DNA from 4 places in the Rhizobium sp. BK456 genome. Region 1 is predicted to be linked to each of the others. Evidence: predicted binding sites of a transcription regulator. Region 1 holds the regulator's gene; each other region holds the start of a gene.

What was found. The regulator LexA, encoded in region 1, represses DNA repair genes until DNA is damaged. The targets are predictions, from matches to a motif close to TGTTCNNNNTGTGTTCNG.
Region 2: a site for LexA is predicted at 4,453-4,470, ahead of uvrA (excinuclease ABC subunit UvrA). Genes of this name have one in related genera too.
Region 3: a site for LexA is predicted at 2,134-2,151, ahead of FHX03_RS09070 (ribonuclease T2 family protein). Genes of this name have one in related genera too.
Region 4: a site for LexA is predicted at 1,732-1,749, ahead of FHX03_RS34565 (ImuA family protein). Genes of this name have one in related genera too.

What each region holds. Positions count from the first base shown of each region.
Region 1 covers NZ_JACIAO010000003.1:276,372-284,017, forward strand. The annotation lists gene pdhA (pyruvate dehydrogenase (acetyl-transferring) E1 component subunit alpha) at 1-68, opposite strand, end outside; gene FHX03_RS10935 (FtsB family cell division protein) at 214-534, opposite strand; gene eno (phosphopyruvate hydratase) at 670-1,944, opposite strand; gene kdsA (3-deoxy-8-phosphooctulonate synthase) at 2,086-2,931, opposite strand; gene FHX03_RS10950 (VOC family protein) at 2,931-3,824, opposite strand; gene lexA (transcriptional repressor LexA) at 4,021-4,740, shown strand; gene FHX03_RS10960 (ComEC/Rec2 family competence protein) at 4,721-7,150, opposite strand; gene gltA (citrate synthase) at 7,441-7,646, shown strand, end outside.
Region 2 covers NZ_JACIAO010000003.1:133,684-141,329, reverse strand. The annotation lists gene FHX03_RS10290 (NAD(P)H-hydrate dehydratase) at 1-82, shown strand, start outside; gene FHX03_RS10285 (DUF72 domain-containing protein) at 121-927, opposite strand; gene FHX03_RS10280 (GNAT family N-acetyltransferase) at 952-1,413, opposite strand; gene uvrA (excinuclease ABC subunit UvrA) at 1,410-4,331, opposite strand; gene FHX03_RS10270 (single-stranded DNA-binding protein) at 4,615-5,121, shown strand; gene FHX03_RS10265 (MarC family protein) at 5,206-5,853, opposite strand; gene gyrA (DNA gyrase subunit A) at 6,103-7,646, shown strand, end outside.
Region 3 covers NZ_JACIAO010000002.1:574,910-582,555, forward strand. The annotation lists gene FHX03_RS09055 (CaiB/BaiF CoA transferase family protein) at 1-71, opposite strand, end outside; gene FHX03_RS09060 (DMT family transporter) at 88-1,044, opposite strand; gene FHX03_RS09065 (alpha/beta fold hydrolase) at 1,062-2,006, opposite strand; gene FHX03_RS09070 (ribonuclease T2 family protein) at 2,166-2,906, shown strand; gene ettA (energy-dependent translational throttle protein EttA) at 3,005-4,654, shown strand; gene FHX03_RS09080 (ArsR/SmtB family transcription factor) at 4,817-5,842, shown strand; gene metF (methylenetetrahydrofolate reductase [NAD(P)H]) at 5,844-6,746, shown strand; gene FHX03_RS09090 (DMT family transporter) at 7,204-7,646, opposite strand, start outside.
Region 4 covers NZ_JACIAO010000008.1:30,248-37,893, forward strand. The annotation lists gene FHX03_RS21805 (HpcH/HpaI aldolase/citrate lyase family protein) at 1-776, shown strand, start outside; gene FHX03_RS21810 (DUF1737 domain-containing protein) at 776-982, shown strand; gene FHX03_RS21815 (metallopeptidase family protein) at 1,170-1,607, opposite strand; gene FHX03_RS34565 (ImuA family protein) at 1,769-2,713, shown strand; gene FHX03_RS21820 (DNA polymerase Y family protein) at 2,724-4,169, shown strand; gene FHX03_RS21825 (error-prone DNA polymerase) at 4,166-7,630, shown strand.

The DNA.
Region 1 (7,646 bases):
GATGCTTTGGCTGCCGGTTTTGCTGCAGTTTTGCGGCTGGAAACGGTCGCGGTCTTTCGCGGCGCCATTCAACCCTCCCTATGGGTTTGTCGTTTCTCGATGGCGCGTACCATAGGGAAGAAATATGACCACAGCAATGCCATAATTGCATGGCTCGTATTCAGCACTAAACTATTGGAAATACGAAGAAAATTCCAATTAACCGAATTCCGGTTAATTGGAATAATGGTTGAATATGACGATCTCGTCCGCGCGCGACATATTGAGCTGATAGCGCGCTTTTTCGTCCAACATATCCTTGTCGAGCGAGCCATCACTCAGAAGCGCGACCTGATTTTCCAGATGTTCGCGCTTCGCCTTCAAGATCGCAAGCTCTTTTTCACGCGCGACGCGCTGGTGCTCGAACGTCTCCGTTGCGCGCAGGCCGTAATCGCCGTGAATGCAATGATAGCCGAAATAGGAGAGGAAGGCGACCGTCATGGCCGGAATGACGAAGCGGCCGAATTTTCTCTTCTTATGATGCTTTGTCCACATACACGCATGCTCTTGAACGCATTACCAATTCGTTCAGCATAACGCCCAGAGATTAACCGTTCGTTGACCGTAAAAACGGCCAACAAAAAACCCGCGCCGGGAGGGCGCGGGTCAAATTATCGAAAGCAGATCCGATCAGCCGCGAATGATCGAGCGGCCGGCATACTGGGCCTGGGGGCCGAGGCCTTCCTCGATGCGGATCAGTTGGTTGTACTTGGCAAGACGGTCCGAACGGGACAGCGAGCCGGTCTTGATCTGGCCGCAGTTGGTGGCGACAGCGAGATCGGCGATGGTCGAATCTTCGGTTTCGCCGGAGCGGTGCGACATGACGGCTGTGTAGGCAGCCTTATGCGCCGTGTTGACGGCGTCGAGCGTTTCCGTCAGCGAACCGATCTGGTTGACCTTGACGAGGATCGAGTTGGCGACACCCATGCGGATGCCGTCGCGAAGACGGGCGGAGTTGGTGACGAAGAGATCGTCGCCGACGAGCTGGGTCTTCTTGCCTGTGAGGTCGGTCAGCGTCTTCCAGCCGTCCCAGTCGTCTTCAGCCATGCCGTCCTCGATCGAGATGATCGGGTACTTGGCGGCAAGTTCGGCCAGATATTCGGCCATGGCGCCCGATTCGAGCGTGCGGCCTTCACCTTCGAGGACGTATTTGCCGTCCTTGAAGAACTCCGTCGAGGCGCAATCGAGACCGAGGTAGATGTCCTCACCCGGCCTGTAGCCGGCTTTCTCGACCGACTTGACGATGAAATCGAGGGCTTCCGAAGCGCTCTTCAGGCCCGGTGCGAAACCGCCTTCATCGCCGACATTGGTGTTGTGGCCCTGGGCGGCCAGTTCCTTGCGGAGCGTGTGGAAGACTTCCGAACCCATACGCACGGCTTCGGCGATCGTATCGGCGCCGACCGGCAGGATCATGAATTCCTGGAAATCGATCGGATTGTCGGCATGGGCGCCGCCGTTGATGATGTTCATCATCGGCACCGGAAGCAGGCTCGCGGAAGCGCCGCCGACGTAGCGATAGAGCGGCAGGCCGGAGGCTTGGGCAGCAGCCTTAGCGACGGCCAGCGACACACCGAGGATAGCGTTGGCGCCGAGGCGCGACTTGTTCGGCGTGCCGTCGAGCTCGATCATGATGTTGTCGATCTGGATCTGGTTTTCGGCATCGATGCCGCCGATCGCGTCGAAGATCTCGGTATTGGCCGCATCGACCGCTTTCTGCACGCCCTTGCCGAGGTAGCGCTTGCCGCCGTCGCGCAGCTCGACCGCCTCATGGGCGCCGGTCGAAGCGCCCGAGGGAACGGCCGCGCGGCCCATGCTGCCGTCTTCGAGATAGACATCGACTTCGACGGTGGGGTTGCCACGGCTATCGAGAATTTCGCGGGCGATGATATCGGTGATTGCAGTCATGGGTTCTTCCTGCTCGGTGGGTGATCAATCGTTCGAAGCCTGTCATAATCGAAGGCGTGCAAATTACAATGGCACATTGCGGCACCCTCGACCTGCATGTCCGATCGTCGCTATAGCACGAACATGTCAGGCTTTTGACTGTCAGCCCTTGGCGACAGCGTCAAAGGCCAGCAGCTTTTCCAGAAGCCGCGGCATGTCCTTCAAATAGACCATGTTCGGGCCGTCGGACGGTGCGTTGTCGGGGTCCTGGTGGGTTTCGACGAAGACGCCGGCAATGCCGGTCGCCACCGCTGCGCGCGCCAGCGTTTCCACGAATTCCCGCTGACCGCCGGAGGAATCGCCCTGCCCGCCCGGCTGCGCCACGGAATGGGTCGCATCGAAGATAACGGGCGCGCCCATCGACGCCATGATAGGCAGCGAGCGCATGTCGGAAACCAGCGTGTTGTAGCCGAAGGAGGCGCCGCGTTCGCAGAGCAGCACGTTAGGATTGCCGCTGGCGTTGAGCTTCTTCAGGACGTTCTTCATGTCCCAGGGGGCGAGGAACTGGCCCTTCTTGACATTGACGGCACGGCCGGTCTCGGCGGCGGCGATCAGAAGGTCGGTCTGACGGCAGAGGAAGGCCGGGATCTGCAGGACATCGACCACCCTTGCCACTTCGGCGCATTGCTCGGCGGTATGAACGTCGGTGAGAACCGGAAAGCCGAATTCCTTCTTGAGATCGGCGAAGACCTGCATGCCTTTTTCAAGCCCGATGCCGCGCTCGGCCGACAGCGAGGTGCGGTTCGCCTTGTCGAAGGAGCTCTTGTAGACGAGGCCGATGCCGAGCTTGGCGCAGAGCTCCTTGAGCGTGCCGGCAACCATGAAAGCGTGGTCGCGGCTCTCCATCTGGCAGGGGCCGGCAATCAGCGACAGGCGGCCGGTATTGGAAAAGGTGACCTGGCCTGCGCCCTCGCCGATCCTGACTTCCGAATTCGTATCAGTGCTCATCATCTTTCCTCGAAGGCGAAAAGCGTGCCCTGCCCGGGCGCCGGCTTCACCAGAATGCGATTGTTCTTGCGCGTGTAGGTCACTCCGTTAGCAGCCAAATGCGCTTCTGTCACGGCAAGATCGGCGACGGTGAAGAGGATGGCCCGGCCGCGCAGGCCGCGGTCGGCGGATAAGACGGCAACCTCGAAATAGGCCTCCAGCCCCTCCGGCGTCATCAGGCTGATTTTCGCATTCGGCGCCGCGATATTGACGCCGAAACCGGTTTTCTCGACCGCCGACTGCGCCATGGCAAGGCTGACGAAACCGGCGTAGGCGGCGGCATCAGGCGCGCACAGCGCGATCTCGGCGATGCCGGTCACGCCATTGGCATGTGTCTCCAGCGCGCCGCGGTCGGCGGGCAATGGATTGATGCGCTGGCAGGTAAAGAGAAAGAAGTCCGGCGCAAGCAGATCCGCTGCAAAGGCCAGTTTGAAGCTGCCGACGCTTTCGGAACCGTCCGGCATCTTCATTGGCCGGCTGAACTCCAGCATCTCGCCGGCGCTCGATCCGCCGGCAGCGAAGTGCCGATGATCGTGGCCGGCATCCTCGGTGCCGAAAACCACCGCCGAAAGCCCCTCATCGCCGCAACGGAAGCGGAAGGCCCGGTTGCGGGCGGTGAAGACATTCCCTTGCCGCGCCGAGGCCTCGCTCTCCTCGACGCTGGCGATACCGAGCGGCTCCAGATAGGTCTTGTCGGCGAAGAAGACACAGGCATTCTCCGTTCCGAAGGGATGGCGGGCATCGGCGGCAACCGTGAAGCCGAGCTTGCCGAGCCGCTCGCGGGCCAGATCGATATTGACGACGGGCAGCACGACATGATCCAGCGGGTGCGGTTTGGCGGAACGCTCGTTCATCATATCCCTCCCTCAAACGATAAGAGATGTGCGACAGCACCACCCCCAATGCAAGACATGTGTGCCAATCCGGCGAATGAAAATAAAAATCTCAAAGAGTTGGCGGCAAGTTTTACGGAAATTTAGCTACTTGCAGAACACATATGGAACATATAGTGTCTGTTCTGGATTTGTTTCAATCAGGGGTCACACGCCGATGCTCACGCGCAAACAACAGGAGCTTCTCCTTTTCATTCATGAGCGCATGAAGGAATCCGGCGTTCCGCCATCTTTCGACGAGATGAAGGATGCCCTGGATCTGGCCTCCAAATCCGGCATTCATCGCCTGATTACAGCGCTCGAAGAACGCGGTTTCATTCGCCGCCTACCGAACCGCGCCAGGGCGCTCGAGGTCATCAAGCTTCCCGAAGCCTATAGTCCCAGCATCCAGCCCCGGCGCGGCTTTTCGCCGAGCGTCATCGAGGGCAGCCTCGGCAAGCCCCAGCCGGTCGCCGCCCCCGCGCCTGTAAAACCCGTCGCCGACAACGGCAACTCGGTCTCGGTGCCGGTCATGGGCCGAATCGCTGCCGGTGTTCCGATATCGGCAATCCAGAACAATACCCACGACATCGTCGTTCCCGCCGACATGCTCGGCTCCGGTGAACATTATGCGCTGGAGGTGAAGGGCGATTCGATGATCGACGCCGGCATCTTCGACGGCGACACGGTGATCATCCGCAACGGCAGCACCGCAAGCCCCGGCGACATCGTCGTTGCCCTCGTCGATGACGAGGAAGCGACGCTGAAGCGCTTCCGCCGCAAGGGCGCCTCGATCGCGCTTGAGGCGGCCAACCCGGCTTACGAGACCCGGATCTTTGGGCCCGACCGCGTCAAGGTGCAGGGCAAGCTCGTCGGCCTCATTCGCCGCTATCACTGACACTGGACAGGCCGGATTCGGTAAAACTGTTGCTGCGCCAGTCATAGGCGCGCTGGCGCATCCATGGCCGCGACAGCGTTTCGAATGCGGTTGCGACCTCCAGGCCGGTATCTGCGAAGCGCAGCTCGAGGGAACCGGTCTTGCGCAGCGTCTCACCGGTGAAGAGCGTCGCGCCTGAGCGGCAGCTGTTGAAACGCAGGCGGACCGGCGTCACGACGATATCGGCTGCATCGCAGGCCGGGCCGAGATAAGCGGCATTGTCGATGATGCTTACCACACGGCCATTGCCAAGCCTTGATATGCACCAGGCCTTTTTGACGCAGGAGAAGCGGTTTGTTTCACCGCCCGCGGCGGCCCCCCGCATCGCTGTCCTTGCTTCATTCTGTTGCTCGCGGGAAAGCCTGACGCGTCGGTCTTCCCCCTCCGGCGGGATAGCGGGGCCACCCAGCATCTTCGGCGGGTGATGCGTCGGCAGGACCAGCGCTCTTTGCCACTGGTCGAAGATGAAATCCGGCGGGTTTTCACGATTGGAAGCCATTGCCGCGGTCTCGACGAGCGCGACCAGACCGCCATCCTCCGAAATCACCAGATCCGGCGGCCGGGAAACCGGCAGAATCAACAGAATGAAGGTCGAAACGGCGAGGATTGCTGAGCCGGCATGGCGCAGCCGGGTGCGGAGCAGCGTCAGCAGCAGGAAGCCTGCCACGGCGATGGCGAAATACCAGGCGGGCAAGCGGCCGACGCCGATATCGCCGCCCCAGCCGGACACTGTCTTGGCGACCGCGATCACCAGATCAAGGCCGAAGCCGACCACCTTCCAGAGCGGAGCGTCCAGACCGAACGGCATGAGCAACATCGCCAGCAGCCCGGCCGGCATCACGATGAAGGAGATGATCGGCATCGTCGCGAGGTTTGCCGGCAGGCCGTAAGCGGTCAGGCGATGAAAATGTTCGATCGAAAACAGCGCCGTGGAAAAACCGCCGATCAGCGAAGTCAGGAAGACGCCGCCGAAGAAACCGGCGACCGCAACGAGCGGCCGGAAGACCGGCAGCCTCAGCAAAGCGTTTTCGCGAATGCGCCGCTCCTTCCACAACTGATAACCCGATACCAGCGCCAATGTCGCGGCAAAGGACATCTGGAAGCTCGGGCCCAGGACTTCGGAGGGCGAAATGGCGATGATGACGAGGGCCGAGAGCACGACATTGCGCAGGCTGATCGACGGCCGATCGAAGAAGACGGCAATCAGCATGATGGCCATCATGATAAAGGCGCGTTCAGCCGAGACCCCGAAGCCGGAGATCAGGTAGTAAGCGGTGACGGCGATGAGCGCGCCTGCTGCGGCGATCTTCTTGGTCGGATAGGCCTGGGCAGCACCTGGAAAGAGGCTGAGCAGCATCCGGAAGCCGACGAAGAAGATGCCGGCCGACAACGCCATGTTGAGGCCCGAGATCGCGACGATATGAGCAAGGCCGGACTGGCGCAGCGCCTCCGTCGTCGCATTCGAGATGGCGCGCCGCTCGTCGGTCACCAGAGCAGCGGCAAAAGCGCCCGTATCGCCGGGCAGGATCGATCGAATGCGATCGCCGATACCGCTGCGCAGCCGGTAAAGCCATTCGAGCATTGCTTCCGACGTCGACATTGCACCCTGCGGGCCCGCCCCCAAATCCCTCTCCGGAGCGCCATAGAAGAAGCCGTTGGCACCGATGCCGTCGAAATAGGCACTGAAGGAGAAATCGTTGAGTTCAGGCAGCGCTGGGCCTGCCGGAGGCGTCAGCCGCGCCCTGCCGGTGATGATGTCACCGATCTCGAAAGGCGTATCGGCGCCGCGGACGATCGCGGTGATGCGCCCCGGCCGCCGCTTCAGCTCCGGCGCCTCCGTGCCGGTGACGGCAAGGATGTAGCGCCAACGCCCACGTCCATCGCCTTCCCGCCGTTCGACACGGCCGGTCACCGTCGTCGTCACGGATGAATCGAGGATCACGGTCGAAGCCCTCCAGCTCTCGAATTGTGCTGAGAGCATGCCGCAGGCGAAAAGCGCCAACGCCAGGAAGCTGGCCTGCAGCACCGGCCGGCTGGGGCCGGCGACGAGAACCACGACCGCCGGCATCGCTAGGCAGAGAAGCGACGCGACGAGGGGAAAATCCCATGGCGCGAGAAACCAGAAGGCCGCCCCGGCGCCGAGGAAGACCGGCGAGAACAGCAGCAGTCGGCCATGGTCGGCCTCCTCGCCCAGCATGCGGATTCCGGCACGCAGCGATTGCGAGGCCGCGGCCGGCAGCCGGTGGCGCAACGGCATCGCGGACTGGGTCCTTGCCGACCGTTTCACCACCGCGGGCGCGGCAAAACCTGGGGAATCGGCCAGGCCGGCGCCCGCTTCCGGCCGCAATTCGACTGTCGTCAATTCCTCCATGCCCCGCCCAAGATCACCCGCGCCTGCGGGCAGAATGCAACCTTCAATCAAAACGAGCAAGAATAATCGATTGAAATATGAGCGAAAATCGCCACCGCCAAAAGAGCAGTCGAATCATTGGCTTCCGGTATGCGCGCAGCTCATCGCTGCAGTGCCTAAAAGGTGATGCCGCAATGCACAAAATGCCGTCACGGTAACTTGGCATTAGCTTCGCGATCATATAGCTATCGGTGAGGACGCTTAACCCCTATGGCGCTTTTATGGCGCCACCGCCATTTCGGAGGATCAGTATGACGGATCAAAGCGCTACAATAAAAATCGGTGACAAATCTGTCGACCTAGCCGTCAAGAACGGCACGATCGGCCCGAGCGTCATCGATATCGGTGCTCTCTATAAGAACACCGCTTCCTTCACTTACGATCCGGGTTTTACCTCGACCGCATCTTGTGAATCCAAGATCACCTACATCGACGGCGACGAAGGTGTGCTGCTGCA
Region 2 (7,646 bases), 140 kb from region 1:
CTGGCTGCATGGAGAGGCCGCCCACCGTGCCGGCAAGGGGCTGACGGCGGAAGACCTCGCGGCTCACGTCTTGCCACTTTAGCCCGGTCGGCGCATAGCCACTCCGAGCTCCGGGCTGGCTTACTTCGCCAGCAGTTTCTGCAGGGCCATCGCTCCATGCGGCGCATTGACCTTGCCCTCATGGATCATGAAGGCGAAAACGTCGCGCGGCTCGGCCTTGACCTTGCGATCCCCGTCGATCAGCGGCAGATCGTCAGGAACCTTGCCTTCGGCCCAGGTCTCGAGCCGGTCCGCCCAGGCCTTCAGGTCCTTGTCGGGGTAGCAGGTTGCAATATCGTCCGATCCTTTCTGCAGCCTGGCATAGACGAAATCGGCCGTGACGTCGGCGATCATCGGATATTCGAAATGTTCGGCGCAGACAGGCGCCACGCCGTATTTGGCAAGCAGCGCCACGAACTCCGGCACCTTGAAGGAATCATGGCGTACCTCGACCACGTGGCGAAGCGCCAGCCCATCCTGCTTTTCCGGCAGCAGCTTCAGGAAGGCCTCGAAATCGTCCGGATCGAATTTCTTCGTCGGCGCGAACTGCCAGAGCAGCGGTCCGAGATGATCGCCAAGCTCGCTGATTCCGGATGACAGGAAGCGTTGCATCGATTCACCGGCTTCGGCCAGCACTCGCCGATTGGTGACGAACCGGGTCGCCTTCAGTGAAAAGATGAAACCGTCGGGCACGTCGGCTGCCCATTTGGCAAAGACCGCCGGCTTCTGGGTGCTGTAATAGGTGCCGTTGACCTCGATGACATTCAGCTGGCGGCTGGCATAGTTCAACTCGTCCTTCTGTTTCAGGTCATCGGGAAAGAAATGCCCGCGCCAGGGCTCGAAGGTCCAGCCGCCGATGCCGGTGCGGATAGTGCCGGATTTCGTCATGTCGTCCTCCCCATTCGCAGCCGCTCAGGCTGCGTTGATCTGTTTCGCCATGTCAACGAGGGTCCATCCTGGCCGAGAAGGGTTCGGCCGGCGACCCGTTTCCTGAAACCCGAAGGCGCTATAAAGCGCGATATTCCGCTCCATGAGCGCATTCGTATAAAGCCGGATCTGCGGCTGCGCCCATTCGCGCGCTTTGGCTTCTAGCCAATGGAGTATCGCCAACCCATGCCCGCCACCCTGAAAGGTCGGTGACACCGCGATGCTGAACAGCAAGAGGTGATCCGAATGCCGCTCGACGACCACCAGGCCGGCCGTTTCGCCGCCGACCTCGCGCAGCCAGACCTCGCCGCGTTCGATTCGCGGCGTATAGTCTTCCGTCACCGGGATCGGCGGAGCGCCGAAGAGCTCGGTATACGGCCGATAGGCGGCTGCCGTCAGCGTCGCGACCCTTTCCAGATCATCGGGCGACGCCGGCCTCATCGTCATTCCGCCGCAACCGCCTTCTTCGCCGGCCGCCGTTCCAGCAATTCCTTGAGGAACTGCCCGGTGTAGGAGCGCTTTTCCTTGACGATCGCCTCGGGCGTGCCGAAAGCCACGATCTCGCCGCCGCCATCGCCGCCCTCGGGGCCGAAATCGAGCACCCAGTCGGCCGTCTTGATCACCTCGAGATTGTGCTCGATTACCACAACAGAATTGCCCTGGTTGACCAGTTCGTGCAGCATTTCGAGCAGCTTGGCGACGTCGTGGAAATGCAGGCCGGTCGTCGGTTCGTCTAGAATGTAGAGCGTGCGTCCCGTCGAGCGCTTCGACAATTCCTTAGCGAGCTTGACGCGTTGCGCCTCGCCGCCGGAAAGCGTGTTCGCCTGCTGGCCGACCTTGATGTAACCGAGGCCGACATCCTTCAGCGCCTGCAGCTTGTCGCGCACTGCCGGCACCGCCGCGAAGAAATCGACGCCTTCCTCTACCGTCATGTCGAGTACGTCGGCGATCGACTTCTGCTTGAAAGTGACGTCGAGCGTCTCGCGATTGTATCGTTTTCCGTGGCAGACGTCGCAGGTGACGTAGACATCGGGCAGGAAGTGCATTTCGATCTTGATGACGCCGTCGCCCTGGCAGGCCTCGCAGCGTCCGCCCTTGACGTTGAAGGAGAAGCGGCCCGGCTGGTAGCCGCGTGCTTTTGCTTCCGGCAGGCCGGCGAACCAGTCGCGGATCGGCGTGAAGGCGCCGGTATAGGTCGCCGGGTTCGAGCGCGGCGTGCGGCCGATCGGCGACTGATCGATATCGATCACCTTGTCGATATGCTCGAAGCCGTCGATGCGGTCGTGGTCGGCGGGGTTTTCGCGTGCGCCCATGACGCGGCGTGCTGCCGATTTATAGAGCGTCTCGATCAGGAAGGTGGATTTGCCGCCGCCGGAAACCCCGGTCACTGCCGTGAACACCCCGAGCGGGATTGCCGCCGTGACGTTCTTCAGATTGTTGCCGCGCGCCCCGACTACCTTGATCTCGCGGCCCTTTTTCTGCTTGCGGCGCTCGTGGGGTACGGGAACGCCGAGTTCGCCGGACAGATATTTGCCGGTCAGCGACTTCGGATTATCCATGATGTCCTGCGGCGTGCCGTGGGCGATGACCTGGCCGCCGTGAATGCCGGCGGCCGGGCCGATATCGACGACGTCGTCGGCCGTCATGATCGCGTCCTCGTCATGTTCGACGACGATGACGGTGTTGCCGATGTCGCGCAGGTGCTTCAGCGTGTCGAGCAGCCGGGCATTGTCGCGCTGATGCAGGCCGATCGACGGCTCGTCGAGCACGTAGAGGACACCCGTCAGCCCCGAGCCGATCTGCGAGGCCAACCGGATACGCTGGCTTTCGCCGCCCGACAGCGTGCCGGAATTGCGCGACAGGCTCAGATATTCCAGGCCGACATCGTTGAGGAAGCGCAGCCGGTCGCGGATTTCCTTGAGGATGCGCACGGCGATTTCGTTCTGCTTGGCGTTGAAGCTTGCCGGCAGTGTCTCGAACCAGTCGCGGGCGACGCGGATCGACATACCGGTCACTTCGCCGATATGCAGCGTGTCGATCTTCACCGCCAGGGCCTCTGGCTTCAGGCGGAAGCCGTTGCAGGACGGGCAGGGGGCCGCCGACATGAAGCGCTCGATGTCTTCGCGCGCCCAGGCGGAATCGGTCTCCTTCCAGCGGCGCTCGAGATTGGTGATGATGCCCTCGAAATTCTTCTGCGTCGTATAGGAGCGGGCGCCATCGGCATAATGGAATTCGATCTTGTCCTCAGTGCCGTTGAGAATGACGTCTTTGGCCTCGTCGGAAAGATCGTTCCAGCGGGTGCCGAGCTTGAAGCCGTAATGTTTGCCGAGCGCCTCCAGCGTCTGGTTGTAATAGGGTGAGGTCGACTTGGCCCAAGGGGCGATCGCGCCGTCACGCAGCGTCCGTTCGGGCTCGGGCACGATCAGATCCGGATCGATCTTCTGCTGGGCGCCGAGGCCGTCGCAGGTCGGGCAGGCGCCGAAGGGATTGTTGAACGAGAACAGCCTGGGCTCGATCTCGGGAATGGTGAAGCCGGAAACCGGGCAGGCAAATTTCTCCGAAAACAGCACGCGCTCATGCGTCTCGTTCAGCGACTTGTTGGCCGAGCCGCCGGCCGAGGTCTCTTCCGGCGGCAGCGGCTTGTCGGCAAATTCGGCAACTGCCAGCCCGTCAGCGAGCTTCAGGCAGGTCTCCAGGCTGTCGGCCAGGCGGGCGGAGACATCCGAACGCACGACGATACGGTCGACCACCACGTCGATGTCGTGCTTATATTTCTTGTCGAGTACCGGCGCCTCAGCGATCTCGTAGAACTGCCCGTCGACCTTGACGCGCTGGAAGCCCTTCTTCATCAGCTCCGCCAGTTCCTTCTTGTATTCGCCCTTGCGCCCGCGCACGAGCGGCGCAAGAATATAAAGACGGGTGCCCTCACCGAAATCGAGGATGCGGTCGACCATCTGGCTGACGGTCTGGCTCTCGATCGGCAGGCCGGTCGCCGGCGAATAGGGAACGCCGACGCGGGCAAAGAGAAGGCGCATATAGTCGTAAATCTCGGTGACGGTGCCGACCGTCGAGCGCGGGTTGCGCGAGGTGGTCTTCTGCTCGATCGAGATCGCCGGCGACAGCCCGTCGATCTGGTCGACGTCGGGCTTCTGCATCATTTCGAGGAACTGCCGGGCATAGGCCGACAGGCTCTCGACATAACGGCGCTGGCCCTCGGCATAGATCGTGTCGAAGGCAAGCGAGGACTTGCCGGAGCCCGAAAGCCCGGTCATGACGATCAGCTTGTTGCGCGGCAGATCGAGATCGATGCCCTTGAGATTGTGCTCGCGCGCGCCGCGGATGGAGATCGTCTTCAGTTCGCTCATCGTCTCAGCTTGGTCCTTTGGGATAACAGCCCTTATTTAGTGATGCCGACCGGCGAGTCGAGGCTGAATGTCCGCAACACCGAAGGTTTTCGATTCTGTTGACACGATCATAAGGATAAACTAGAACAAATAAAGAACAAAATTCCTGATGGATGCATGCGGCGTTCTGATGGATAAACATGTGGATTAAATGCCGCCCATGCGCATCGGCGGTCCGTGATGGTTTAAGGTGCGCCGATCGATTGAAACGCCGCCGGGCAGGGCGGCAGGCAGGGTGAAAAGCATGGCTGGTAGCGTAAACAAGGTAATTCTGATTGGAAACGTCGGTGCGGACCCCGAAATCCGCCGCACGCAGGATGGCCGGCCGATCGCCAATCTCCGTATCGCGACCTCGGAGACCTGGCGTGACCGCAATTCCGGCGAGCGCCGTGAAAAGACCGAATGGCACACGGTCGTCGTCTTCAACGAAGGCCTTTGCAAGGTCGTCGAGCAATATGTGAAGAAGGGCGCCAAGCTCTATATCGAAGGCCAGCTGCAGACCCGCAAATGGCAGGACCAGCAGGGCCAGGACCGCTACTCGACGGAAGTGGTGCTGCAGGGCTTCGGTTCGACCCTGACCATGCTCGACGGCCGCGGCGAAGGCGGCGGTGCAAGCTCCGGCGGCGGCCGAGGCAGCAGCAACAATGATTATGGCGATGACTACGGCGCCCCGGCTCCCTCTTCATCGCCGAGCCGCGGCGGTGGCGGCGGTAATTTCTCGCGCGATCTCGACGACGACATCCCGTTCTGATCAACCGCTTTCCCGGCTCTGTAGACTATCCGAGAGCATGATGCCTTTGATGGCGTCATGCTTTTTTTCTTTGGTTTGCACCGTTCAGTGCGGTGTCGCGCTGATCAGATTGAGCGCCGCCTTTGCGCCGTCGACGACGAATTGCACCGCTAGGGCGGCGAGGATGACGCCGAGGAGCCGCGTCAGGATCGCCCGGCCGGTGACGCCGAGGAAGCGGTCGAGCCTTTCGGCAATCAGCAGCATGAGGAAGGTCAGCAGCAGATTGGCGGCGATGACGGCGATGAACTGGGCTTTTTCGACGGAGGTCGGCAGCGTGCCGGCAAGCAGGATCGTCGCCGAGATCGCGCCCGGGCCGGCGATCAGCGGCAAGGCGAGGGGAAAAACGGCGATATTTTCGATATGATCCTTGGTGACGGCAGCTTCGGTGGCCTTCTCCTTGCGCTCCTGCCGCCGCTCGAACACCATCTCGAAGGCGATCCAGAAGAGCAGCAGCCCGCCGGCGATGCGGAAGGCGCCGATCGAGATCCCGAGCACGCCGAGCACGCTCGCGCCGAACAGCGCGAAGACGGCAAGGATGATGAAGGCGATGGTCGAGCCGCGCAGCGCCACCTGCGTGCGCTGGGCGCGGCTCATGCCGGTCGTCAGCCCCAGGAAGATCGGTGCGAGCCCCGGCGGATCGATGGTGACGATGAGCGTCGTGAAGGCGTTGATCAATTGGTCGGCGCTTGCCATCGTCCCTCGAAAACCCCATATAGCCGCATGGTTTTTATGCGTGGTTTTTGTGATTGTGAAGCGGCGATTCCGATTTGGCAAATATCCCGCGGCGGCCCGCGGCGGATTTGTCCGGTGCGGCCGCGCTACTTGCATGTTTTACCCTCTTTAAGCCGCAAAAGCCTGTTCAAAACGCCCCGTGAAATTGGCGCGGGAACAGGCTTTCCGCTATAAATCTTCAAGTGATTCTAGAAGAGATCGTGATCTGTTTTGACTGAGCAAACACCCCCCGGCGGCGGGAAGCTCCCGCCAGGCATCGAGCCCATTTCCATCATGGAGGAAATGCAGCGGTCGTATCTCGATTACGCCATGAGCGTCATCGTCAGCCGCGCGCTGCCCGACGTGCGCGACGGCCTGAAGCCCGTGCACCGGCGCATCCTTTACGGCATGTCTGAGCTCGGCATCGACTGGAACAAGAAATACGTCAAATGCGCCCGCGTCACCGGTGACGTGATGGGTAAATACCATCCGCATGGCAATTCGGCGATCTACGATGCGCTGGCCCGCATGGCCCAGCCCTGGTCGCTGCGTCTGCCGCTGATCGATGGCCAGGGCAATTTCGGCTCGGTCGACGGTGATCCGCCGGCGGCTGAACGTTACACCGAATGCCGCCTCGAAAAGGCAGCCCATTCGCTGCTCGACGATCTCGACAAGGAAACCGTCGATTTCCGCGACAACTACGACGGCACGCTTTCCGAGCCGGTCGTGGTGCCCGCCAAGTTCCCGAACCTGCTCGTCAACGGCGCCGGCGGCATCGCCGTCGGCATGGCGACCAATATTCCGCCGCATAACCTGTCGGAAGTCATCGACGGCTGTATCGCGCTGATCAACGATCCGGCTATCGAACTGCCGGACCTGATGCAGATCATTCCCGGCCCCGACTTCCCGACGGGTGCGAAGATCCTCGGCCGTGCCGGCATTCGCTCGGCCTATGAGACCGGCCGCGGTTCGGTCATCATGCGTGGTGTCGCGGCCATCGAGCCGATGCGCGGCGACCGCGAGCAGATCATCATCACCGAGATCCCCTACCAGGTGAACAAGGCGACGATGATCGAGAAGATGGCCGAGCTGGTGCGCGACAAGCGCATCGAAGGCATCTCCGACCTGCGCGACGAATCCGACCGTCAGGGGTATCGCGTCGTCGTCGAATTGAAGCGCGACGCCAATGCCGAGGTCATCCTCAACCAGCTTTATCGCTATACGCCGCTGCAGACGTCCTTCGGCTGCAACATGGTGGCGCTGAACGGCGGCAAGCCTGAGCAGCTGACCCTGCTCGACATGCTGCGCGCCTTCGTCTCCTTCCGCGAGGAAGTCGTTAGCCGGAGAACGAAATTTCTGCTGCGCAAGGCGCGAGATCGCGCCCATGTGTTGGTCGGTCTCGCCATTGCCGTCGCCAATATCGATGAAGTCATCCGCGTCATCCGTCAGGCGCCCGATCCGCAGTCGGCCCGCGAAGAACTGATGACCCGCCGTTGGCCGGCCGAAGATGTCGAAAGCCTGATCCGTCTGATCGACGATCCGCGCCATCGCATCAACGAGGACCTGACCTACAACCTGTCCGAAGAGCAGGCCCGCGCCATCCTCGAACTGCGCCTTGCCCGTCTGACGGCCCTTGGCCGCGACGAAATCGGCGACGAACTCAACAAGATCGGCGAGGAAATCAAGGATTACCTCGATATTCTCTCCTCGCGCGTCCGCATCCAGAGCATCGTCAAGGATGAGCTCACTGCCGTGCGTGACGAATTCGGCACGCC
Region 3 (7,646 bases), on a different contig from region 1:
CCGGCCAGCACGCGGGCAAGCTCGATCACCCGGATGCCTGCAAGCGGCGGCTTTTTCGTGGTCTGCGTCATATTCCCTCGTCGGTCTTTACGGCGCCAGCGTCGCCTCAGATGTATCGGATAGAGGCCTTGAAGCAAAGCGGCGCTCGCGCCAGAGGATGTACAAGCCCGATGCCGTGATGATGGCGATGCCGAGCCATTTGACCGCGTCCGGGAAGTCGCCGAAAACCAGCCAGGCGAAGATCGTCGCTGAGACGATTTCAAAATATTGCAGCGGCGCCAGCGTCGAGGCGGGTGCGGCGCGATAGGCATAGACGCCGAAGATGCCCGCAATTGCGGCCATGGCGCCGACACCGGCGACGTAGAACCAGGCGCTGCCTTCGGGCACGACGGGATCGAAGAGATCAGAGCCGCTTCCATCGCCGATAAAAAGCAGGACGGCGCAGAAGATGAGGCCCCAGATGCCCATCTGGAACTGCATCGCCCAGGGATCTTCCCGGTGCGAGAGGACGCGGGTCATCAGCACGAAGATCGCGATGCAAAGCGCACTGAGGACGGGCAGGAGGGCGATATAGCCGACTTCCTGGAAACTCGGCTGGATGATCAGCATCGCCCCGAAGAAGCCGGCGCCACAGGCGGTATAGCGCCGCCAGCCGATCGTCTCCTTCAGGAAGATGCCGCCGAGGATGGTCACCATGATCGGCTCGACGAAGAAGATCGCAATCGCGTCGGCAACCGCCATGTATTTCAGCGTGGTGACGAAAGAGATCATCGAGACGGTGATGATCAAGCCGCGGATGGCATGGAACAGGCTCTGGCGCCACGAGAAATCGGCAAAGCTGCGCCGCCATATGACGATCGGCAGCATGCAGAGCGCCTGCACGACGAAGCGGCCGGCGGTAACCTCGGCGGAGGGGATGGTGACGACGGCAAGCTTGGCGAAAATATCGATCAGCGGCGAAAACATCACCGAAAGAAACATCAGCGCGAGCCCTGTCGTCACCTCGGAGGCTGAGGAAACGGGGCGGGCGGAGGTGCTGCTCATGACGGAATCTCTCTGGCTCAGGATCTTGCCGTTTGGAATCTGGCGAGGGCCTCGTCGCACCAGTCCGCAAAGGCGGCGGTTGCAGCATCCGCGCCGATCTCGTTCAGCGTTTCGTGCCGCATGTCCTGATATATCTCAGTGCTGATACGAGAGAAGCCGCAGGCTTTCAAATGGTTTGACAGCCAGAGCACGGCTTTTCCGCGCTCGGTTGCCGGGTCTTCTCCGCCGCCTACCAGATGGATCGGCAGGTCGCGCGGCAGCCGATCCAGATGGAGCTTCTGCGGGGCGCGAAACGTCATTTCGAAGAGATCGAGCCAGAGCGAGACCGAGGCGTCGAAGCCGCAGAGCGGATCGGCGACATATTTGTCGACTTCACCGGGAAGGCGCGACAGCCAGTCGAACTCGGTGCGGCGGCCCGCAATCGATTTCCCCCAGGCGGCGAAGGTGAGCTTCGGCAACAGGCCGCTCGGCACGTCGGAGCCCTTCAGCATGCGTTCGGCAAGCAGGATCGCCTGGGCGGCGCGGCCGGCAAGGCCGACGGCGAAATTCGAATTCCAGACGGCGACGGCGTTAAAATCGGCCGGCGCCGTGACGGCGGCATTAAGGGCGATCAGGCCCCCCATCGAATGGCCGAAGAGGATTACCGGCAGGCCGGGATGGCGCATGGCCGCGTGAGCGCGCATGGCAAGGACGTCGCCGATCACCCTGTCGACGCCGCCTCGCCGGGCGAAGCGGCCGACCGGCGCGTCGGGCGCCGTTGTCTCGCCGTGGCCGCGATGATCATGGGCATAAACATGATAGCCGCGCGCCGCCATCGCCTCGGCAAAGGCGCGATAGCGTTTCGAATGTTCGGCGAGACCGTGCGATATCAACAGGATGCCGCGTGCCGGGCCGACGGCCTCATCATGGTGATAGGCGAGCGACGCCCCCGTCGAAGCGAGCCTTTGTGTTTCAGAAAACATCGGGATCCTCCTTGCGGCAACAGACCAGATCACCGCCCAAAAGCAACATCGGTTCCGGGTTTATCCGATAACAAATTGCGTTCCTGCTGCGATTCAGGGTTGCGGGTCTTCGATCTTCGTGCTTATTTGTTCCTGTATTGTTCTTTTTTGGGGGTTGAAATGAGCAGCATGCAGTTGCGTACCTTGACGTTCGCCGTATCGATGGTTCTTGCTGGCGCCGCCGTGGCGCAGGAGGCTAGTGGGCGCACCCGTTTTATTCTTTCGGCGAGCTGGCAGCCGGCCTTTTGCCAGACGAATCAGAAGAAGGCCGAATGCGCAAGCCAGACCGGCGAGCGCGCCGATGCGACGAATTTTTCGCTGCACGGGCTCTGGCCGATGCGGCAGGATTATTGCGGCGTGAGCGCCGAGCAGAAAGCGGCCGACAAGGACGGCAAGTGGGACACGCTGCCGGCGGTTACGCTGTCGGCCGAGACGCAGGCGGCGCTGGCAAAGGCGATGCCCGGCACACAATCCGGCCTGGAACGACATGAATGGGTAAAGCACGGCACCTGCACGAAAATGAGCGCCGAGGATTATTTCGGCGTCGGCGTGCACCTCGTCGGCGCGCTCAACACCTCGGCCGTGCGCGATCTCTTCGCCGCCAATATCGGCAAGCCGGTCAAGGCTGAGGCGATCAAGGCGGCTTTCGACAAGAGCTTCGGGCCGGGTGCCGGCGAACGCGTCAAAATGAGCTGCCGTCGGGCCGGCAATGTCAAGATGATCAGCGGGTTGACCATCGGGCTTTCGGAAGCCGCCGGGGCGGCGTCGGCGAAGAGCACCGGGCTTGGCGATCTGATCCAGGGCGCGGGAAAAACGACGTTCGGCTGCGACGAGGGCGTCGTCGACGCAGCGGGCTTCTGACCGGAAATCCTGCGTAAACCGGGTTTCGGCGTTGCCCGAAGGCGCTGTTTCGCCTACATAGCGGCACAATCGAAGTTTCCCGCCCGGAGCAGCGCAGCATGGCACGTCAGTTCATCTATCATATGTCCGGCCTCAACAAGGCCTATGGCAACAAGAAGATCTTGGAGAACATCCACCTTTCCTTCTACCCGGATGCCAAGATCGGTATTCTCGGGCCAAACGGCGCCGGTAAATCCACTGTGCTGCGCATCATCGCCGGCCAAGACAAGGAATATACCGGCGAAGCCTGGCTCGCCGAAGGAGCGACGGTCGGCTACCTCGAGCAGGAGCCGCATATCGATCCCAACAAGACGGTGTTCGAAAACGTCATGGAAGGCGTTGCCTCGAAGACGGCCGTGCTCGAACGCTACAATGAACTGATGATGAACTATTCCGACGAGACGGCGGAAGAGGGAGCCAAGCTTCAAGACATCATCGACAGCCAGAACCTCTGGGATCTGGAAAGCCAGGTCGAGATGGCGATGGAAGCCTTGCGCTGCCCGCCGCGCGACGCCGATGTCACCAGCCTGTCCGGCGGCGAGCGCCGCCGTATCGCGCTCTGCCGGCTACTGCTGTCGCAGCCGGACCTGCTGCTACTCGACGAACCGACCAACCACCTGGACGCCGAGACGATCGCCTGGCTCGAAAAGCATCTGCGCGACTATCCGGGCGCCGTGATGATGATCACCCACGATCGCTACTTCCTGGACAACGTCACTGGCTGGATCCTCGAACTCGACCGCGGCCGCGGCATTCCCTACGAAGGCAATTACTCGGCCTACCTGCTCGCCAAGGCCAAGCGCATGCAGCAGGAAAACCGGGAAGAGGCCGGCCGCCAGAAGGCGATCAGCCGCGAACAGGAATGGATCGCCTCCAGCCCGAAGGCTCGTCAGGCCAAGTCCAAGGCGCGTATCAAGTCCTATGAACAGCTGGTGGAGGCGGCCGAAAAGCAGCGTCCCGGCGATGCGCAGATCATCATCCCGGTCAGCGAGCGCTTGGGACAGGTGGTCATCGAGATGGAAGGCATCACCAAGGGCTTCGAGGGCCGCACGCTGATCAACGACCTGTCGATCAAGCTGCCGCCGGGCGGCATCGTCGGCATTATCGGCCCGAACGGCGCCGGCAAGACGACGCTGTTCCGTATGATCACCGGCCAGGAAAGGCCGGATGCGGGATCGATCCGCATCGGTGAGACCGTCCATCTTGGTTATGTCGACCAGAGCCGCGACGCACTCGACGGCAGCAAGACCGTCTGGGAGGAAATCTCTGGCGGCGCCGAAGTCATCAAGCTCGGCAAGTTCGATATGAACTCCAGAGCCTATTGCGGCGCATTCAACTTCAAGGGCGGCGATCAGCAGCAAAAGGTCGGCAATCTCTCGGGCGGCCAGCGCAACCGCGTTCACCTTGCCAAAATGCTCAAGGCCGGCGGCAACGTGCTGCTGCTCGACGAACCGACCAACGACCTCGATACGGAAACCCTGGGTGCGCTCGAAAGCGCGCTTGAGGCGTTTGCCGGATGCGCCATCATCATCAGCCACGATCGCATGTTCCTCGACCGCCTGGCGACGCACATCCTGGCTTTCGAAGGCGAAGGCCATGTCGAATGGTTCGAAGGCAATTTCGAGGATTATGAGCAGGACAAGGTGCGTCGTCTTGGTCCCGATGCCCTCAATCCGGGCAGCCAGGCCCATAAGCGCCTGACGCGCTGATTGCAGCCGTTTTTGCAGTCACGAAGCCCTGGTTTCTACCGGGGCTTTTTCACGTCTGGCCTGTCGCAATTTGAGCAGGCAATTTCGCTCAAGCGCGAAATGCCGCTTGTCACCATCGTCCAAATCACATAAAGATATCTTTATATCTTGATTGGACTGAAGATGAGCGAACCCTTGAAGCTTGGACTGGATGCGCTGGTGGACGTCATGAAGGCGGCCGGCGAGCCCACGCGCCTGCGTCTTCTGGCGCTTCTCGACGGTGGCGACCTGACGGTAACCGATCTTACCGAAATTCTCGGCCAATCCCAGCCCCGCATCTCCCGCCACCTGAAGCTGCTTGGCGAGGCCGAACTGATCGAACGCTACCAGGAAGGCGCTTGGGCCTATTTCCGCCTCAAGCAGGAGGGCAAGGCGGCGATGCTGGTGCGGGCATTACTGAAGCATGTCTCCGAGAACGATCCGACCGTGCTTCGCGACGGCGAAAGGCTGTCGCAGGTCAAGCGCCAGCGAGCCGAGCGGGCGCAGGCCTATTTCAGCCGCAACGCCGCTGAGTGGGACGAGCTTCGCCGCCTGCATGCCGCCGATGAAGAGGTCGACGCCGCCGTCATCCGGCTGCTCGGCAGTCAGCCGATCGATTCGCTCCTCGATCTCGGCACCGGCACCGGCCGCATCCTCGAACTGCTGTCGGGGCTCTACCGGCGGGCGATCGGCGTCGATGCCAGCCGCGACATGCTGAGCGTGGCGCGCGCCAATCTCGACAAGTCCCGCATCACCAAGGCGACCGTGCGCCATGCCGATATCTTGAACCTGCCGTTCGAGGGCCAGGATTTCGATCTGGTGACAATCCACCAGGTGCTGCATTTCTTCGACCAGCCGGAAATTGCGATCGCGGAAGCGGCGCGCATGCTCCGGCCGGGTGGCCGGCTCGTGGTCATCGACCTTGCGCCGCACACGCTCGAATATCTCCGCGACGAGCATGCGCATGTCCGTCTCGGCTTTTCGCACCAGGCGATATCCGACTGGCTGCACAGGGCCGGGCTCGACGTCGAGCAGGTCGTGGACCTTCATCCGGGTCAGCAAAGCGGGCAGGGGTTGACGGTCACCGTCTGGCTCGCGCGCGATCCGAGGCGCCTGATGGCTTCGCAACTAAGCGAAGGCGCCGAACCTACATTTGCCGGGAGAGTATGACATGGCTTTGAATAACGAGGCACGCGGCCGCAATATTGGGATCTCCTTCGAATTCTTCCCGCCGAAATCGGAGGAGATGGAAGGTCAGCTCTGGGATACGGTCAGCAAGCTGCAGGACTGGGACCCGGATTTCGTCTCGGTTACCTATGGCGCCGGCGGGACCACCAGGGCGCCGACACTGACCGCCGTCACGCGTTTCCTGTCGCAGACGCCGCTCGCCACCGCTTCGCACCTGACCTGCGTCGGCGCGACGAAGGAAGAGACGCACCAGATGATCGAGACGTTCCGCAAGGTCGGCGTCACGCATTTCGTGGCGCTACGCGGCGATGCGCCCGGCGGCGCCGGCGCCCCCTACCAGCCGCATCCCGGCGGCTATGCCAATGCGGCCGAGCTGGTGGCTGGCCTTAAGTCGGTCGGCGATTTCGAGATTTCGGTCTCCGCCTATCCGGAAAAACACCCGGAAAGCCGTGACACGGCCGCCGATATCGACATGCTGAAGCGCAAGGCCGATAACGGCGCCGATCGGGCGCTGACACAGTTCTTCTTCGACAACGACAATTTCGAGCGCTACCTGGAGAAGGTGCGCGCTGCCGGGGTCTCGATCCCCGTTGTGCCCGGTATCATGCCGATCCAGAACCTGACGCAGCTGAAGCGTTTCGCCGGCGCCTGCGGCACGATCATCCCGGCCTTCCTCGATGAACGCTTCGCCGGTTTCGACGACAAGCCCGAGGAGCGGGCAAAGGTCGCCGCCGATGTCGCCGCCGAACAGATCGAGGATCTCGTCCGGCGCGGCATCCATGACTTCCATCTTTATACGATGAACCGCGCGCCGCTGGTTTCCGCTGTGCTCGAAAATCTCGGCTTTTGCCGCCGGCCGGCAAAAAGCGCGGGCGCTGCGGCCTGATCTAAAGGGTTTGAAAAGGTGAAAAAGCGCATGTCGGGCGGGACATGCGCTTTTTCATTGGCGGATTGATCAGGGGAGTTCAGGTACTACCAGTCATTCCACTTTCATCGGCCAGCTCAGATGAAGAGCATGGACAAGACGAAAGCAAACGCTGCACTGACCAACAGAACATTCAAGGATTGCGTGAGTCCCATGTCTGTCTCCTCGCGTTAACCGGCCGATAATATGTCGGAAATATGTCGGTTGGGAAGCGGATTCTATGCTGCGCTGCCGAAGGGCGCGGTGGACAAGTCGACGTGGCTAGCGGCAAGCCGTTGAAACTAATCGATTATATTCGATAAATTTTTGTTCACAGATTTTAACGTGCCGTTAAATCCGACGATTGCCGGTTTACCTATGCGCCGAAAACATGGCGAAGAGGCAAGCGGTTGAAAACACGCGGAATTCGCAACCTGGCTCAGGTGGTCTTCACCATCCGGCGATAGGCGCGGCCGTCGAGAATGACGAGGCCGAAACCGATCAGCGCCATGCCGGCGAATTCGCCGGGTGTGAGCCTTTCGCCGAGGAAAAGCACACCGAGAAGGATGGCGCTCGGCGGCACCAGCAAGGTGACGAGCGAGGCGTTGGTGGCACCTGCCGCCGCCATGATCCGGAAATAGAGGATATAGGCGAAGGCGGTCGATACCAGCGCCAGCGCCAGCACGGCGACGAGAATATCGACCGGCGGCATCGGGAGCGTCCAGGGACGATCGGCCAGCAGCGACAGCGGCAGAGTTATCAGCGAGGATGCCGTCAACTGGCCGGCCGCGGTGACCGGTGCGGGAACATCCTTGAACCGCTTGCCGTAGGTGGCGGCAAAGCCATAGGAGACGGCGGCGAGCACGGGAAGCAGCAGAGCCC
Region 4 (7,646 bases), on a different contig from region 1:
ATTCCGTCTCGCCCGAGAAGAAGGGGCAAGCGCGGGAAAATCTGCGCGCCTTTTTTGCCGGCCCGCCGCTTGAGGGCAAGGAGAGGATCATCCGCATCAATTCTTTGTCATCCGAATTCGGGCCGGCGGACCTGGATCTGGTCAAGGCGCTTTTGCCCGACGCCGTTCTGCTTCCCAAGGTCGACGGACCTCGGGATATCACCGATATGGGCGATCTGCTCGCCGATTCAGATGCGCCGGAGGAACTGCGCATCTGGGCGATGATCGAGACGCCGCGCGGCGTGCTGAATGCCGGAGCGATCGCCGAATCCGGCCGCACGCCGGGGTCGCGGCTCGATTGCCTCGTCGTCGGGCTCAATGATCTGCGCAAGGAAACAGGCGTCCTGCCGCAGCCGGGACGAACCTATCTCGTGCCGTGGCTGATGCAGGTCGTCCTGGCGGTCAGCGCCTACGGGCTCGATGCGATCGACAGCGTCTTCAACGATTTCAGGGACGAGCAGGGTTTCGATGCCGAATGCCTGCAGGGCCGGGCCATGGGCTTTGCCGGCAAGATGCTGATCCATCCGACCCAGATCGAGGCCGCCAATCGGCATTTCGGCCCGGATCCGGCAGCGATTGCGGAAGCGGAGGCGATCATCGCCGCCTTTGCCGATCCGGCTTCCCAGGGGCTGAATGTCATCAATTCAGGCGGGCGGATGATCGAACGGCTGCATCTTGTCCAAGCCGAGGCTCTGGTTCATAAAGCTCGCCTGATTTCTGCAAGAAAGCCCGCCTGATGAAACTCTACCGCTTCCTGACCGGTCCCGACGACGCTTCCTTCTGCCACAAGGTCACCGCCGCCCTCAACAAGGGCTGGTCGCTGGAGGGCTCGCCGACCTATGCCTTCAATGCCGCAACCGGCGCGATGCAGTGCGGCCAGGCCGTCGTCAAGACGGTCGAAGGCAAGGATTATCATCCCGAGATAAAGCTCTCCGAGCAATAACGCGTCCTGCCGGAAGCACGGCTTCAGCTCTTTGTTTGTGCACGTCGTTATCCCGGAACTGCTGCACACTTTCCGGGCGACATGTATTACAGCGCCGCGCGTCTTCAGACGCGCAAAGGACGCTGTAACAGTTTGAATCTACGCATCGTGCTATCCGAAAATCGATTCCGATTTTCGGGCCGATGCGCTAGCGCTCGGCGGCTTCCTCGGCGCTTGCCTCGATCCGCTCCATATCGTCGTCGCTCAGCCCGAAATGGTGGCCGATCTCGTGGATCAGGACGTGGGTGATGATATCGCCGAGCGTCTCGTCGTTCTCGGCCCAGTAATCGAGAATGGGGCGCCGGTAGAGGCGGATGCGGTTCGGCATCTCGCCGGTTTCCAGCGTGAAACGTTCGGAAATACCCCTGCCCTCGAAAAGACCGAGAAGATCGAAAGGGGTTTCCAGCGCCATGTCCTCGAAAACATCGTCATCGGGGAAATCTTCGATCTCGATCGTAAGGTTGGTCGTCAGCTGGCGAAATTCATCCGGCAGATGGCTATAGGCCTCCATGGCCAGCGACTCGAAGGTGCTGATCGTCGGCGCATGGCGGTCCCGCCAATCATCGCTCTGGTCTATGCGGGCCATGAATATTCCTTCCTTTGCGGGCCCATATAGAACCTTTATCGCCGATTTTCGAGTGCGGAATCAAAGGCAGGAATAAATTCATAGAAAATGGCCGTTGACTCTTCATTAGCTCTCTGGAATCTATAAGAACATAACAGGAACAAGACGGATTGGAGAACGCCATGGCGCAGCACGCCCTGGCGCGCGAGCGGCTTTTTGCGCTCCGCGAAACCATCGCCAAACTGGAGGGGAAGCCCGCGCCGGCGCTTGCGGCAGCGGAGCGGGAAGCCTTGGCAGAGGGGGGAAAGACAGCTCGGAGATGCAGTCTGCCGCCGCTGGCGTTTGGGGTGGAGTGTCTTGACGAGGCGCTGGAAGGCGGCCTGCCCCTCGATGCGATCACCGAATTCCGCTCCGCTCTGTCGCGTGATGCCGGTGCGGCAAGCGGGCTGGCGATGGCTGTCGCCGCGCGACTGCAGAAGCAGGAAGCAGATGCCGGCAGGCTTCTGCCGCTGCTCTGGATCGGCGATGCCGTCGGCACGCTGGAGGCCGGTCGTCCCTATGCTCCCGGGCTGCGGGATTTCGGGCTGAGCCCGGAGCGGTTTCTCCATGCGGCGCCGCGCAAGCTGGACGAGGCGCTCTGGCTGGTGGAAACCGCGTTGGAAAGCGCTGCCTTCTCGGCCGTCATCTTCGAAGTGCGCGGCAATCCCGCCCATTTCGGCCTGACCGAAAGCCGCAGGCTCAGTCTTCGGGCGCGTGCTGCCCGCCGTCCGCTCTTTCTTGTCCGCCAGGCCGGGGCGGAGGAGGCAAGCAGTGCGGCCTTCCGTCTGCATGTCGAACCGGGTCCATCCGCTCTGCGGCCGTTGCCGGGGGAATCGAAGCTTTCCGGCAGCATCGGCAATCCGATTTTCCGTCTCACGCTGGAGAAGGGCCGTAATCCGGCCCCGCTCTGCTTTTTTCTGGAGTGGAACCCCCATGAACGCGAATTTCTCCCTCTCGCCGAGCCAAACCACGTTCGTCCTCCAGGCGAGCCGTCAGCGTATTCTGGCGCTCAGCTTTCCGCATCTGCCAACGGACCGCATCGCCCGCAGGCGATGGGGGCTCTCCTGGCGTTCGACAGGGCGTCCTGAGGCACCGCCTATCGTCTGTTCCGGCAAGCTCAACAATGCCATGCGGCTGACGGCGCTGGACGAGTTGGCAGAGCGGCTGGGGCTGAAAAAGGATCAGGGCGTTGCCGAAGCGCGCGCCATGTACCCAACGCTCGAGGTCGCCGAAGACGATCCGGCAGCCGACCGCCGGTTGCTGGAGGCCATTGCCGACTGGTGCGACCGTTATACGCCGCTGGTGGCGTTCGACGGCAAGGACGGTCTGTTTCTCGACATTAGCGGCTGCGCCCATCTCTTCGGCGGGGAAAAGGCGCTTCTCAAGGATGTGCTGTCGCGGCTTTTTCATATGGGGATCGATGCGCGTGGCGCCATCTCATCCTCACCAGGCCTTTCCTGGGCCGCGTCGCGCTTCGGGCAAGGCAGCGTGATCGAAGACGAGGAGGCGGAGCAGGTGCTGATGTCCTTGCCGGTTGCAGCCTTGCGGCTGGAAGGACAAACCGTCGATGCGCTGAGGAAGCTTGGCCTGAAATATGTCGGCGACGTCATCGATGCACCGCGCGCGCCGCTGACCCGCCGGTTCGGCGCAGGACTGCTTCTGCGTCTCGACCAGGCGCTGGGACGCGAGGAGGAGCCGGTCTCGCCGCGGCGTCCGGTCGCCAGCCTCTCGGCCGAAAGCCGCCTGATCGAGCCGATCGGCACGGAAGAACAGATCCTTGCCGTCACCCGGCAGGTCGCCATATCGCTGCAGCCGTCGCTGGAGACGCGGGGGATTGGCGGGCGGGTGTTCGAACTGATGCTGTTCCGCGTCGACGGCAGGGTTTTTCGTATCGCCGTCGGCGCTTCGCAGCCGCTTCGCGAACCAAAATTCATTGCCGGGCTTTTTTCCGAGCGATTGCAGGCGGTTTATGACGATCTCGATGCCGGCTATGGTTTCGAAATCCTGCGGTTGAATGTGTTGCGGCATGATCCCTTCAATGAGGCGCAGGGTGATTTCGAGGGCGACCGTCAGGGAGAGATCTCGCTTTCTGTTTTCGTCGACCGGGTCTCGGCCCGGCTGGGTGCGGATTGCCTGCAAAGCTTCCAGCTCCGCGAGAGCCATGTGCCGGAACGCGCCGTCATCACCGTTCCCGTGATGGATCGTCTTCCCAAGCGGATGGCGGCGCAGGATATCCAGCTTCCTTTCCGCCAAGAGCGCCCGCTGCGGCTCTTCGCCACGCCGGAGCCGGTCGAGATCATGCTTGCCGAAGTGCCCGATGGTCCGCCGCAGATTTTCCGCTGGCGGCGCTTGCAGCATCAGGTGGCAAGAAGCGAAGGGCCGGAACGGATCGCCATGGAATGGTGGATCGATGGGGATGACGCCGAGGCGCGCGACTATTTTCGCATCGAGGACGAGACCGGACATCGCTTCTGGATCTATCGTCGCGGTTTTTATGGCCGCGAACTCGATCCTCGCTGGTTCATGCACGGTGTGTTTGCATGAAGAGCGGGTCCGCATTTTTCGAGATCGGCGTGAGAACGAATTTTTCGTTTCTCGAAGGCGCCTCCGGTCCGGAAGAGATGGTCGTGCAGGCCGCTCATCTCAGGCTCGGCGGTCTCGGCATTGCGGATCGGAATTCGGTTGCCGGCGTGGTCAGGGCGCATGCGCAGGCGCTGCAGCTCGAAGAGAGATACAGGAACAGAGAGGCGATCTTGGCCAAGGCGGAGAAGGAAGGGAAACGGGAAGAGATTCTCGAGCCCATCCGGATTCAGCCGGGCGCCCGCCTGGTCTTTTCAGATGACACGCCGGATATCCTCGCCTACCCACGCAATCGGCGGGGCTGGGCAAATCTCTGCCGTCTTCTCAGCGCCGGCAATCTGAAGGAAGAAGCGGTCAAGGGGAACTGCATCCTGACGGAAGCGGAGCTGATGGAATGGGGGGACGAGATGATGCTCGCACTGGTTCCCGATCGCACCCTTATCGATCATCAGGAGGGCCAGTCGGCGCTGGAAGATTATCTGGAACGGTTTCGCAGACGGTTCCGCAAGGATTTCTTTATGGCGCTGGCGCCAGCCTATGACGGCCGCGACAGGCAGGTCTTTGCGGTGCTTGCCATGCTTGCGGCGCGCAATCGCGTGCCGCTGATTGCGACCAATCAGCCGCTTTACCACCATCCCGAACGCCGGCCGCTTTCGGATGTGGTGATTGCGATCCGGGAGCATGTGCAGATCGCGCAAGCCGGATACCTGCTGGCGCCGAATGCCGAGCGCTACCTCAAGGATTCACGTGAAATGGTCCGGATCTTCCGGGACTATCCTGGTGCGATCGAAAATACCCAGGTCTTCTTCGGCAAACTGACCTTTTCGCTGAAGGAGTTGGAGCATAATTATCCGCCTGAAAACGATCCCGGCGAAACGCCGCAGGAGACGCTCGAGAGGCTGACGCGGGCGGGAGCCGCAAGGCGCTATCCCGAGGGTATCCCGGCCAAGGTGGCGAAGCAGATCGATTATGAGCTAAAACTCATCGGCGATAAGAACTATGCCTCCTATTTCCTGACGGTTCACAGGATCATCCATCACGCCCGTTATGACCTCAAGGTCCTGTGCCAAGGGCGCGGATCGGCGGCAAATTCGGTCATCTGCTATTGCCTCGAAATTACGGAAGTCGATCCTCAAAAGAGCACGCTGCTCTTCGACCGTTTCATTTCGATGGATCGTGACGAACCGCCGGATATCGATGTCGATTTCGAGCACGATCGGCGCGAAGAGGTCATCCAGTTCATCTACAGAACCTACAAGAGAGAACATGCCGGGCTGACGGCTGGGGTGACCACCTACCGGACCCGCTCGGCCGGCCGCGAAGTCGCCAAGGCCTTCGGCTTGTCGGAGGATGTCCAGTCGGCGATCAGCAGCCTCGTCTGGGGCTGGTCGGAGGACAATCTTTCCGAGCGGGATGCAAAGGCGGCCGGTCTCGACATCAAGGATCCGGTCACCAGGAACGTGCTGAAATATGCCTCCGAGCTTCTCGGCTTCCCCCGCCATCTCACCCAGCATGTCGGCGGTTTCGTCATCACGCGGGATCGGCTCGACGAGGTCGTGCCGATCATGAAGACGGCGATGCCGGATCGGTACATGATCGAATGGGACAAGGACGATCTCGACAACGTCAAGATCCTCAAGGTGGATGTGCTGGCGCTCGGCATGCTGACCTGCCTGCGGAAGGGTTTTTCGCTGCTCGAACGGCATTACGGTGTGAAGAAGACGCTGGCAGATCTCGGCAACAGGGAACATGGGGACGAAGGCAGGCCGGTTTACGAGATGATGGGCCGGGCCGATACGCTTGGCGTCTTCCAGATCGAGAGCCGGGCGCAGATGAGCATGCTGCCGCGCCTCAAGCCGAAGCTGTTCTACGACCTCGTCATCGAGGTGGCCATTGTCCGGCCTGGACCGATCCAGGGCGATATGGTGCATCCCTATCTGAAGCGCCGAGAGCAGCGGGCCAAGAATATCCCGATCGAATATCCAAGCAAGGAGCTGGAAGCGGTTCTCGAAAGAACTCTCGGCGTGCCGCTGTTTCAGGAACAGGCGATGCAGATCGCGATTACTGCTGCAGGCTTCAAACCGGCAGAGGCCGACAAGCTTCGCAGAGCGATGGCGACATTCAAGAGAACCGGCACGATCGGCAATTTCAAGACGCGGTTCATCGAGGGAATGACCTCAAAGGGCTATGCTCAGGAATTCGCCCAGCAGTGTTTCAACCAGATCAAAGGCTTTGGTGAATATGGTTTTCCGGAAAGCCATGCCGCCTCCTTTGCGCTGCTCGTCTATGCCTCCTCATGGCTCAAGGCCTATTATCCCGACGTCTTCTGCGCGGCGATGCTGAATTCCCAGCCAATGGGGTTTTATGCGCCGGCGCAGCTGGTGCGGGATGCACGCGAGCACGGGGTTAAAATCCTGCCGGTCGACATCAACGAATCCGACTGGGATTGCGGTCTGGAAGAGGCCGCTTTCGATCCGAGTGCCGTCGATTTCCGCCACCGTGAGATGCGCGGGATCATCAGGGCCCGGCACGCGGTGCGGCTCGGCTTCCGGCAGATCAAGGGTGTCTCGGATAAAGAGATGGAGCTGCTCGTCAAAAATCGAGGCAAAGGCTACAGTTCCGTTCGGGATCTCTGGCTGCGGTCCGGCCTGCCGAAATCCGTCATCGAGCGACTGGCGGATGCGGATGCGTTCCAATCCCTGAGGCTATCACGACGCGACGCGCTCTGGGCGGTGCGGGCGTTGGATGTGAAGAGCGCGGCCGAGGAGCTGCCGCTTTTCGAACAGGCCCGTCATGTCGATCTCCAGGCCGAACCGGCAACGAAGCTGCCGGAAATGCTGCCGGGAGAGCAGGTCATCGAGGACTATCGTTATCTCTCGCTGTCACTGAAGGCGCACCCGGTCTCCTTCCTGCGCGAGGAATTGCGGCATGCGGATGTGACGCGCAATGTCGATCTGTTGAAGGTCCCCAACGGCAGAAGGGTGACTATCGCCGGCCTCGTGCTGGTGCGCCAGCGGCCGGGATCGGCCAAAGGCGTGATCTTCATGACGCTCGAGGATGAGACCGGCGTCGCCAATGCGATCGTCTGGCCGAAAATCTTCGACACATACCGCTCGGTCGTGATGGGCGCCCGGCTGGTGAAAATCCGCGGTAGGCTGCAAAGCCAGAGCGGCGTGATCCATACCGTCGTCGAGCATATCGAGGACATGACGCCGGCGCTCGGCATTCTGCAACGCGAGGCTCGGCGTTTCGGCGTCTGTGAGCGGGCAGACGAAGTGCTGAATCCAGGTGTCGATCAGCGGCAGAGAAAGCTTGCGCAGGCGCAGGAGAGAGCGGAGCTGGAAAAACGGATGGTGGCCACAGGCCGCAATTCCGGCGCAGCGGAAACCGCCGAGGTGATGCCGCGCGGACGCAACTTCCATTAAAATGCGTGAGCACCGA